One region of the Thioclava sp. L04-15 genome, then DNA from elsewhere that is predicted to be linked to it. Evidence: riboswitches for the same ligand, from Rfam matches in the RefSeq annotation. Region 1 holds a riboswitch; each other region holds the start of a gene.
The links. A riboswitch is a leader RNA that binds a small molecule or an ion and turns the genes downstream of it on or off. The one in region 1 is predicted to bind cobalamin.
Positions count from the first base shown of each region.

Region 2: another riboswitch for cobalamin. It lies ahead of BMI90_RS10055 (energy-coupling factor ABC transporter permease); the one in region 1 lies ahead of BMI90_RS17175 (TonB-dependent receptor).
Region 3: another riboswitch for cobalamin. It lies ahead of BMI90_RS10120 (DUF1636 domain-containing protein); the one in region 1 lies ahead of BMI90_RS17175 (TonB-dependent receptor).

Region 1 is NZ_MPZW01000011.1:60,630-63,901, reverse strand. Features, by position in the region: gene BMI90_RS17180 (ABC transporter substrate-binding protein) at 1-12, opposite strand, end outside; gene BMI90_RS17175 (TonB-dependent receptor) at 101-1,966, opposite strand; cobalamin riboswitch at 2,104-2,310, opposite strand; gene BMI90_RS17170 (DUF475 domain-containing protein) at 2,340-3,272, opposite strand, start outside.
Region 2 is NZ_MPZW01000003.1:350,482-353,753, reverse strand. Features, by position in the region: gene BMI90_RS10065 (cobyrinate a,c-diamide synthase) at 1-590, shown strand, start outside; gene cobA (uroporphyrinogen-III C-methyltransferase) at 587-1,333, shown strand; cobalamin riboswitch at 1,365-1,584, shown strand; gene BMI90_RS10055 (energy-coupling factor ABC transporter permease) at 1,615-2,280, shown strand; gene cobF (precorrin-6A synthase (deacetylating)) at 2,345-3,106, shown strand.
Region 3 is NZ_MPZW01000003.1:363,801-367,072, forward strand. Features, by position in the region: gene cobN (cobaltochelatase subunit CobN) at 1-238, opposite strand, end outside; gene cobW (cobalamin biosynthesis protein CobW) at 238-1,293, opposite strand; gene BMI90_RS10120 (DUF1636 domain-containing protein) at 1,297-1,665, opposite strand; cobalamin riboswitch at 1,771-2,000, opposite strand; gene cobO (cob(I)yrinic acid a,c-diamide adenosyltransferase) at 2,038-2,664, shown strand; gene BMI90_RS10130 (cobyric acid synthase) at 2,928-3,272, shown strand, end outside.

The DNA.
Region 1 (3,272 bases):
GCAAAGGTTCATGGAAACGACGCGCGCGGGTTCCTCAGCCCAAGCGGACGTCGCCGCCCCAAGGGCGGCAAAAAGGGCGGCCAGAGCCGCCCCTTTCAGATCAGAACCGCGCACGCAGCCCCACATAGGCCGCACGGCCCGAAGTGCCGTAGCCCGGCCAGAGCTGGTAATCGGTATCGGTCACGTTCTCGATGCGCAGATACGCCTCCTTGCCCGAACCCAGATCGTAGGTCATCTGGGCGTTCAGCAGACCATAATCGGGTTGGTCCTGTCGATCGGTGACGATGCGCATATCCGCAGCCAGCGTGATCGTATCGGTCACTTTCGCATCGATCCCCGCCGTCAGCGTATTGCGACCGAACGCCGAGTTCCAGGTCGAGCCCGAGGACAAGCCCGAGGGGTTCTTCTTGTCGAGATAGGTATAGCCGAGCGAGTAACCGATGTTGACCGTGATCGGCCCCTTCATTCCCAGCTCGACACCCTGGCGCGTAGCCGTGCCAGAAGTCTGGTAATAGGCCGGGTAGGCATAGTCGATCAGGTCCTTCACATCGATCCGGAACAGCGTCGCCGTCAGCGTGTGAGCCCCGAACTTTTGCTCGATCCCGAAATCTCCGCTGATCGATTTTTCGGGGCGCAGCGTCGCGTCACCGTAGGGACCATAGAGTTCATACCCGGACGGCGCACGATAGCCATTGCCGAGCGAGACCTTCAGCAGCGTGTCAGGCGCCGCCCGCCACGTCACCCCGAGACGCCCCGTCGTCTGATCGCCGAAAGACGAAAGCTGGTCGTGGCGTGCCGAGGCGATCACATTGACGCCCTCGACGGGAGCGAAAGCGTATTCGGCGAAGATGCCGGTGACGCTCGTGAACGCATCACTTCCCCCATAGGTCGAGTTGCTGGTGTAGTTCTCCAGCGTCCGGTCGAACCCGAAACTCGCCTTACCATTGCCGATCTCTGCATGGCCGAGCCATTCGAATTTGCGCCGCTTTCCGACATAATCGTAGTAGGTCGGCCCATAGAGGGCGGTGGACCCCGCCGTATGCCGGTCGAGCCTGAAATAGCTCAGCGCGACTTCCTGCGACACCGGGCCAGTCTCGAACTGCGCGAACAGGCGCGCGCCCCGCGTTTTCGCATCGGTTACTTCATCGGGGGTGCCATCGACCGGGTAGGATGCGTAGGTCACCGGATCAAAGGCGGTTTCGTCGTACTCGCCACGATCATTCTGCGCGAAACCCGCAAAACCGATCAGCAGATTGTCGGAGACACGCTTCTGCGCGCGAAGGCTGACCCGGTCGGCCTTGTAGCCGTCTTTCTCGGTATTCCCATCCTTTTCATCTGCTGCCGAGAAACCGGCGGTGTAGATCTTCGACAGTTGGATCGAGAGTTCATCGTCGCCCTGCTTCCAGCCGAAGTTATAGGCAAAATTCGCAGTCTTGTAGGAACCGAGCTCCAGAGCCACGCTTTGCGACACGCCCTCCTCGGTCGGACGCGGCGTGTCGAGGTTGATAACCCCCGCCACGGCCGAGCCACCGTAAAGCGCGGATTGCGTGCCGCGCATGATCTCAACGCGGTCAAAATTGAAAGTATTCAAACGGCCCAGATCGGTTGCGACCTGCGGCGCGGAAGGGTCGGACACGTCGATCCCGTCGACCAGCACTTTCACGTAGTTCTGCGAAACGCCACGGATCGTGAAGCCGGTCTGCGCGCCCATCGGTCCGCGCGCGAGAATGCCCACGCCCGGGGTCTGCGCGATCAGGTTGGACATGCGGGTCTCACCCGACCGCTCCATGTCCTTTTTCGACAGCACCGTCACCGCCTGCGCGGTCTTGTCCGCCGATCGCGGCTCGAGGGCGCCGTAATAGATCACGATCTCGTCGAGCTGATAGGGTTGGTCGTCTTGCGCCAGCGCCGGTGCGGCAAGCGCGGTGGTGAGCATCAGGCCCATCGTCAAACGGGTGCGGTTCATATCCAAAGCCCTCATGTCGCGCCCCGAAGGCAACGCGAACTTCTTGTAGCAAGTCTTTGGAAAGAGAGCCTTTCCGCCGACGGTGAAGAGTGTCACCACTGACGGAAATCCGCCTTGCCCGAGCGCCCCGCACAGGCAGAAAGGATGAGCGCCTCGGCAGGTCTCCTGGCTCGCGGGTCTCAACTCGGGCTGGCCTTCCCGGGATCTCCCAGTGGCTCAGTCAGCCTTCGCTCACCGCTCACAGTTGCGGGGGCAGCCCCGGAATGGATGCGCGACCTCGCCGCACGGCGCACCGGGTTCCCTTTTCATCCGCCTGAGGCGGAACCGAAGTGGGGCCGATGTGCCGCGCAGGGCCGCATCTGTCAAGAAAAATTCAGCTCTCGTGAGCGAGGCGCGCGCGCTTGTTGAAACGGATCGACGACATCAGCGCCAGCCCGATCAGCCCCGCCCCCACCAGACCGGTGATCAGCTCGGGGACATGCACGAGGGTCTGCGCGAACATCACCACCGAAAGGATCAGGATCGACCAGAAGGCGCCGTGTTCGAGATAGCGGAACTCGCTGAGCGTGTTGCGCTCGACGAGCATCAGCGTCATCGAGCGGACATACATCGCGCCGATCCCCAGACCGATCGCGATCAGGAAGAGGTTCTGGGTCAGCGCAAAGGCCCCGATCACCCCGTCGAAGCTGAACGACGCGTCGAGCACCTCGAGATAGAGGAAGGCCCCGATCCCGGCCTTGGCGGTCTCGTTCGAAAGGCTCGCCCGGTCGAGCACATGGCCCAGCACCTCGACGCCGAGGAAAGTCACCAGGCCCGCGACGGAGGCAAAGAGGAAATCCCCCTCGCGCCCTTCGGGCAGGATCCAGGTGAAGAGCATGATCACCAGCAGCACGAAGCCGATCTCCAGCCCGCGGATCGAGGCGCAGGCGCGCAGGCGGCATTCCAGCGTGCGGATCCAGTCAATCTCCTTGCCCTCGTCGACGAAATAGGTCAGCGCCACCATCATCAGGAACGCCCCGCCGAAACCCGCGATCGACAGATGCGCGCCGTCGATGATGCGCGCATATTCGGCCGGGTGCTGGGCTGCGAGTTGGATTGCCTGCCACGGTCCGATGCCGGCAGCGATCACCACGATCATCAGCGGAAACAGGATACGCATCCCGAAAACCGCGATCAGGATGCCCCAGGTGAGGAATCGGCGCTGCCATTTCGGCGTCATCTGGTGAAGCTTGTTGGCGTTGACGATCGCGTTGTCGAAACTCAGCGAGATCTCCAGCACCGCCAGCACCGCGGCGATCAGCAGAAA
Region 2 (3,272 bases), on a different contig from region 1:
TCGCGCTTGCTCGCGACGCCGCGTTTTCCTTCGTCTATCCGCACCTGATGGAGGGCTGGCGCGCGGCGGGCGCCACGATCCTTCCCTTCTCGCCGCTGGCCGATGAGGCCCCCGATCCGAGTGCCGATTGCTGCTGGCTGCCCGGAGGCTATCCCGAGCTTCACGCAGGGCGGCTTGCGGGCAATGGAACCTTCCTCGACGGGATCCGCCGCTTCGCGCAGACCCGTCCGGTTCACGGGGAATGCGGCGGTTACATGACGCTTGGGGCGGGGATCGTCGACGCCGAGGGAAAGCGCCACGAGATGCTGGGGCTTCTGGGGCTCGCGACCAGCTTTGCCAAACGCAAGATGCATCTGGGCTATCGCCGCGCCGAGCTGATCGCGCCGCTGCCGGGCCATCGCGCGGCGTCGGCATTGCGTGGCCACGAGTTTCACTATGCCTCGATCCTGTCGCAGCCCGATGCGCCGCTCGCCCGTGTCTTCGATCCCAATGGCGACGCGGTGCCCGAAACCGGATCGCTGTGCGAGATGCCGGGCGGCGGGCGCGTCACCGGCACTTTCTTTCACCTCATTGCGGAGGCCAGCGCATGAGCGGTTTCGTTTCCTTCGTCTCGGCGGGGCCGGGCGATCCCGAGCTTCTGACCCTCAAAGCGGTCGATCGGCTCCAGCGCGCCGATGTGATCCTGTTCGACGATCTCGCCTCGGGCCCGATCCTCGCACATGCGAGCGCTCGGGCCGAGCTGATCGCGGTCGGCAAACGGGCGGGGCGGCCCTCGCCAAAACAGGATCATGTCAGCCGGCTTCTGGTCGATCACGCGCGCGCCGCGCCCCGCATCGTGCGGCTCAAATCGGGCGATAGCGGGATTTTCGGTCGCCTCGAGGAAGAGCTTCGCGCGCTTGATGCGGCGGGGATCGAATACGAGATCATTCCCGGCGTGCCCTCGGCCTGCGCGGCGGCGGCGGCGGCGGGTCTGCCGCTCACGCGGCGGCTGACGGCGCGCAGGGTGCAGTTCGTGACCGGGGCCGATATCACCGGGGATCTGCCCGAGGCGTTGAACTGGTCCGCGCTGGCCGATCCGGGGGCGACGACGGTCGTCTTCATGGGCAAGCGCACCTTCCCGCGCCTCGCCGCGAGCCTGCGCGATCACGGCCTGCCGGGCGAGACGCCCGCGCTTCTGGCCGAGGCCGTGGGGCACCCGCAGCAGCACCTCATCCGCACCACCGTGTCTGAACTGGCGGAGCGATTGGCACAAAGCCGATCCGACCAGCCCGCGCTGATCCTTTACGGCCCGCTTGCCCCTGATGGAGGCGCGAAAAGCGCGCATGAAGAGTGATCGAAACTTGACGCGGCCCGGCGGGTCGCGTTTACCTGAAACCCTGTTTGGTGCCCGCAGATGCGCAAAGCGCAGGGCTCAATCGGGAACGGGGAAGGGTGGACCAAATTGCGGCACCCGAAGCCCCGGCCGCCCCCGCGACTGTATGCGGTGAGCGCGCTCCGACAAGACCACTGGGGATTGCCCCCGGGAAGGTGGAGTGGCGCTTCGACCCGCGAGCCAGGAAACCGGCCAGCAGCCACATCAACCGCCGTCGGGTGTGACGGCAAGGAGAACGCGATATGCATATCGAACCCGGCATCGTCACCGGTGCCAAGATCGTCCTGAGCTATGCCACGGCGGCCACCGCCGGTCTTTATACCCTCAAGATCGCCGCGCAGGCCGTACGCGAACAGGGCCCCGTTTCACTGATCGCCCGCGCCGCCATCGCCACCGGCGCGGTCTTCACCTTCTTCCAGATATTGCCGCATCATGCGGTTGGCGTTTCCGAGGTGCATTTGATCCTCGGTTCGACGCTGTTTCTACTGCTTGGTGCCGCGCCTGCGGCGATCGGGCTGGCGCTGGGGCTTCTCATTCAGGGCCTGTTCTTCGCGCCCTTCGACCTGCCGCAATACGGGATGAACGTGACGACGCTTCTCGTGCCGCTCTTCGGGCTGCAACTTCTTGCCAAGCGTCTGATCGCGCCGGGCACGGCTTACGTCGACCTGAAATACGGTCAGGCTCTGGCGCTTTCGACGGCCTATCAGGGCGGGATCGTGGCATGGGTCGCGTTCTGGGCGCTCTACGGTCAGGGGTTTGCCGAGGTGGGGCAGGTGCTGACCTTCGGGGCGGCCTATATGTCGGTGATCCTTCTCGAGCCGCTTGTCGATCTGGCGGTGCTGGCGCTTGCGAAGCGTGCGTCCGCCCTGCGCGGCAGCGGCTTCGTCACGCCGCGCCTCTACGCCTGAGCGACGTCCGCTGAACGACGACGAAAGGGGGCCGCCAATGGCCCCCTTTCCCCTGGAGAGACGCATGATCGAACTTGCCCTGATCGGTATCGGCACCGGAAACCCTGATCACGTCACCTTGCAGGCGATCGAGGCGATGAACGCTGCGGACCTCATCATGATCCCGGTCAAAGGCCCCGAGAAAACCGAACTGGCCGAACTGCGCCGGACATTGCTCGCGACGCATCTGAAAAATCCCGAAACGCGCGTGGTCGAGTTCGACCTGCCGGTGCGCGACGTGGTTACGACCAGCTATGGCGCGACCGTCGCGGATTGGCATGGCGCGATTGCCGAGGCCTGGGAGACGGTGATCGTCGACACGCTCGACCCCGGAACCCCCGGCAGGGTCGCCCTGCTGGTCTGGGGCGATCCGATGCTCTACGACAGCAGCCTGCGTATCGCCGGGATATTGGGGCGTCGCATTCCGCTGAGACCGCGCGTCATTCCCGGCATCACCGCGATACAGGCGCTTTGCGCAGCCCATGCCATTCCGCTCAACGAGGTGGGTGCGCCGGTCATGATCACGACGGGGCGGCAGCTGCGCGACCACGGTTGGCCGGGTGATGCGGAAACCATCGTCGTGATGCTCGATGGAGAGTGCTCGTTCCGGTCGCTCGATCCCGAGGGATTCCGGATTTGGTGGGGTGGGTGCGTGGCGATGCCGCAAGAGCGCCTTGTCGCCGGAGTTCTGTCCGATGTCGCTGCGGAGATCGTAAAGGTCCGGGAGACCCTGCGGGCGGAAAACGGCTGGGTGATGGATATCTATCTGCTGCGCCGGATCGGTTGAACCTGCGAGACCTCGCCTGTGCGACTGCGAACGGGGGATCGGCTGGCCCGCAAGTTTTCGGGAGGCGGAAGCGCCTTTCATGACCATTCCAGCCACTTTTTCGGCGCCGCGCGACGCCTGACCCGGCACACCCGCTTGACGGGCGCGCGCGAGAATGTCACCTCTG
Region 3 (3,272 bases), on a different contig from region 1:
TCGCCCCGCAAAGCGTGGTCTCGGCATAGGTATCGACCGAGACCGGGTGGCGAAGATTGACCAGATTGGCCAGCCGCAGCGAGGGCAGCCCGCCCTGAGCGCGTCGCCAGCCCGCCGCGAAAGCCCCGAGGTCGCTATCGGAAAACGACAGCACCACCAGATCCGCGGGCCTCTGCCCCAGATCCGTCGGCACCTCGGTTTCCTCGAGGCCGTGACTTTCGCGGAAGGTGACGTGCATCAGGCGGAGGCACCTTCGCAGGCGCCCAAAAGAACGGCGCGGATCGCGGCCTCGTCCACATCGTCATGCTCGGCGATCACCACCAGCGCCGAGCGACGCGGATCGGCGCCCCAGGGACGGTCGAACTGATGGCGCACACGTTCGCCTACGGCCTGCACCAGCAGACGCATCGGCTTGCCCGTCACCGCGATATGGCCCTTGACGCGCAAGATCCGCTGCTCGCGCGCAAGACGCTCGATCGCAGAGACCAGCGACGCCGGGTCCTCGATCTCGGGCAGCTCGATCACCACCGTGTCGAAATCGTCATGCTCGTGATCGTCGGCCCCGTCATGGTGGCTCGGGCGTGCGGCCAGATCGTCCTCGGCGGCGGCCTCGAGCCCGAGAACCACCTTCGCGTCGATCACCCCTTCGGTCAGCGGCAGGATCGGCAGCTTGCGCGGCGCTTCGGCCTCGATCACCGCACGCGCCGCGGCAAGACCTTCCTCGCCCGCCAGATCGGCCTTGGACAGAAGCACGAGATCGGCGCAGGCGATCTGGTCCTCGAACACTTCCGAAAGCGGCGTCTCGTGATCGAGGCTGTCATCGGCCTGACGCTGCGCATCCACAGCGGCCACGTCGGGGGCGAAACGACCCGCAGCGACGGCCTCGGCATCGGCCAGAGCGATCACGCCGTCGACCGTGATCTTCGAGCGGATCGCGGGCCAGTCGAACGCCTTGAGAAGCGGCTTCGGCAGCGCAAGGCCCGAAGTCTCGATCAGGATGTGATCGGGCTTTTGCGCACGCGCCATCAGCGCCTCGATCGTCGGGATGAACTCGTCGGCGACGGTGCAGCAGATGCAGCCATTGGCAAGTTCGACGATGTTCTCGTCGGGGCAGTTCTCGTCCGCGCATTGGCGCAGGATCTCGCCATCGACGCCCACGGTCCCGAACTCGTTGACCAGAACGGCCAGTTTGCGCCCGCCCGAATTGGCCATCAGGTGACGGATCAGCGTGGTTTTGCCCGCGCCGAGAAAGCCGGTGATCACGGTGACGGGGATCTTGGTCAGATCGGACATGAGTTACTCCTGCTCGGGTTCGGGAAAGGGGGGAATGCGCGCAAGGCTCTGCTTGCGGAAGATCACCGGGCGTTCGCGCCAAGGCACCAACCCGTCATCGGTCGCGGCATAGGCGGCAGCGCCCGCGAGGATGTCGGCGGCATCCTCGGAACTCATCCGGCCATAGACATAGGACCATTTTCCGGGTTCGGAGAGCGCAACCGCGCAGCCATTGGAACATGCCGAGAGACATTCGACCTCGTGGATCTCAACGCCATCGGGCACGCCCTGATCGCGCAATGCGCGCAGCAGATGCGTGCCCGGCCGCGTCTCGTCAGCCGGATCGGCATCCGTGCGCTTGCAGGTCGTGCAAACCGTCAAGATCGTTGGCATCGCGCCCATCCCTTTCGCTGTCGGCGGCAGGGGATCGAGCCAGAGGGACATGGGGTCATGCAAAGCGACCGGCATTGTCCACCCGGTCGCGAAACACCCCGTTCGCCCGTAATCATCAACGCTGGCAGGTCTCCCGGCTTGCGGATCCCGGACCCTTTGTCAGGGCCCTGCGGTCTCCTCTCCTTCCCGGCCCGAGAGCCAGTGGCTTGAGGCGACCTCTCCGGTCACGGTCGCGGGGGCGGCTGCGCTCAGGACCGATCCGTTTCGGATCGCAAACCTGTCGCATTCCCTCTTCGCCTGCCGTAATGACAGGAACCAGCGCGCCCCCTGATTGGGCGAGCGCCCCCCTTTTGTCAAGCGAAGGAGCGCAGCATGAGCATCGAAACCGACAGCCCGGAAACGCTGGCCCGCCACAGCGCGAAAATGGCCAAGAAAAAAGCCGCGCGCGACAAGATCATGGCGGGAAAATCGGGCGAAAAAGGGCTGATCATCGTCCATACGGGGCCCGGCAAGGGCAAATCTTCCTCGGGTTTCGGGATGATTCTGCGCTGTATCGCCCATGAGATGCCCTGCGCCGTGGTGCAGTTCATCAAGGGCGCTTGGGACACCGGCGAGCGTCGCCTTCTAACGGAAAATTTCGGCGACCTGTGTCAATTTCACGCAATGGGCGAAGGCTTCACCTGGGAGACGCAGGACCGCGAGCGTGACATCGCAGCGGCCCGTGCGGGATGGGAAAAGGCCAAGGAACTGATCCGCGACCCCGAGATCCGGATGGTCCTGCTCGATGAAATCAACATCGCGCTGCGCTACGATTACCTGCCGCTCGACGAGGTGCTCGATTTTCTGCGCGAGGAAAAACCCGAGATGACCCATGTCGTCCTAACCGGGCGCAACGCCGCCGAAGGCTTGATTGAAGCCGCCGATCTGGTCACCGAGATGACCCTGATCAAGCACCCGTTTCGCTCGGGTATCAAGGGGCAAGCCGGGGTGGAGTTCTGAGCCATCCGCGCGGCCTTCCCGATGCTACGGTCGGTTTCAGGTATTTGAAGCAAGATGAAAGGTAAGGGATTGTTAACCTCGCTCTGCAAATCTGGCCATGCGGTACAGGGAGAGGTCCCGATGACCGCGCAAGGTGAAAGCGTCGCGCCGCCCCCGGATGATCGGGCCGTGGCGCGGCGCCCCTCCTCCCCTTTCATCTTGCCCGGAAATACCTCCGCCGGAGGCTCCCGAACGCCTCGCAAATGCACGGTCGGGGCTTCGCGATGACGGCACTGATGATTCAGGGCGCCGGGTCGAATGTCGGCAAGTCGATGCTGGTGGCGGGGCTGTGCCGGGCGGCGCGGCGGCGCGGCCTGAGTGTCGCGCCTTTCAAGCCGCAGAACATGTCGAACAATGCCGCCGTCACCACCGATGGTGGCGAGATCGGACGGGCGCAGGCCTTGCAGGCGCTGGCCTGCGGGCTTGAGCCGATGGTCGACATGAATCCGATCCTGCTCAAACCCGAAAGCGATGTCGGTGCGCAGGTGATCGTGCAGGGCCGTCGGCTGACCACGACGAAGGCGCGCGATTACGCGGCGATCAAGCCGCAGCTGATGGGCGCGGTGCTG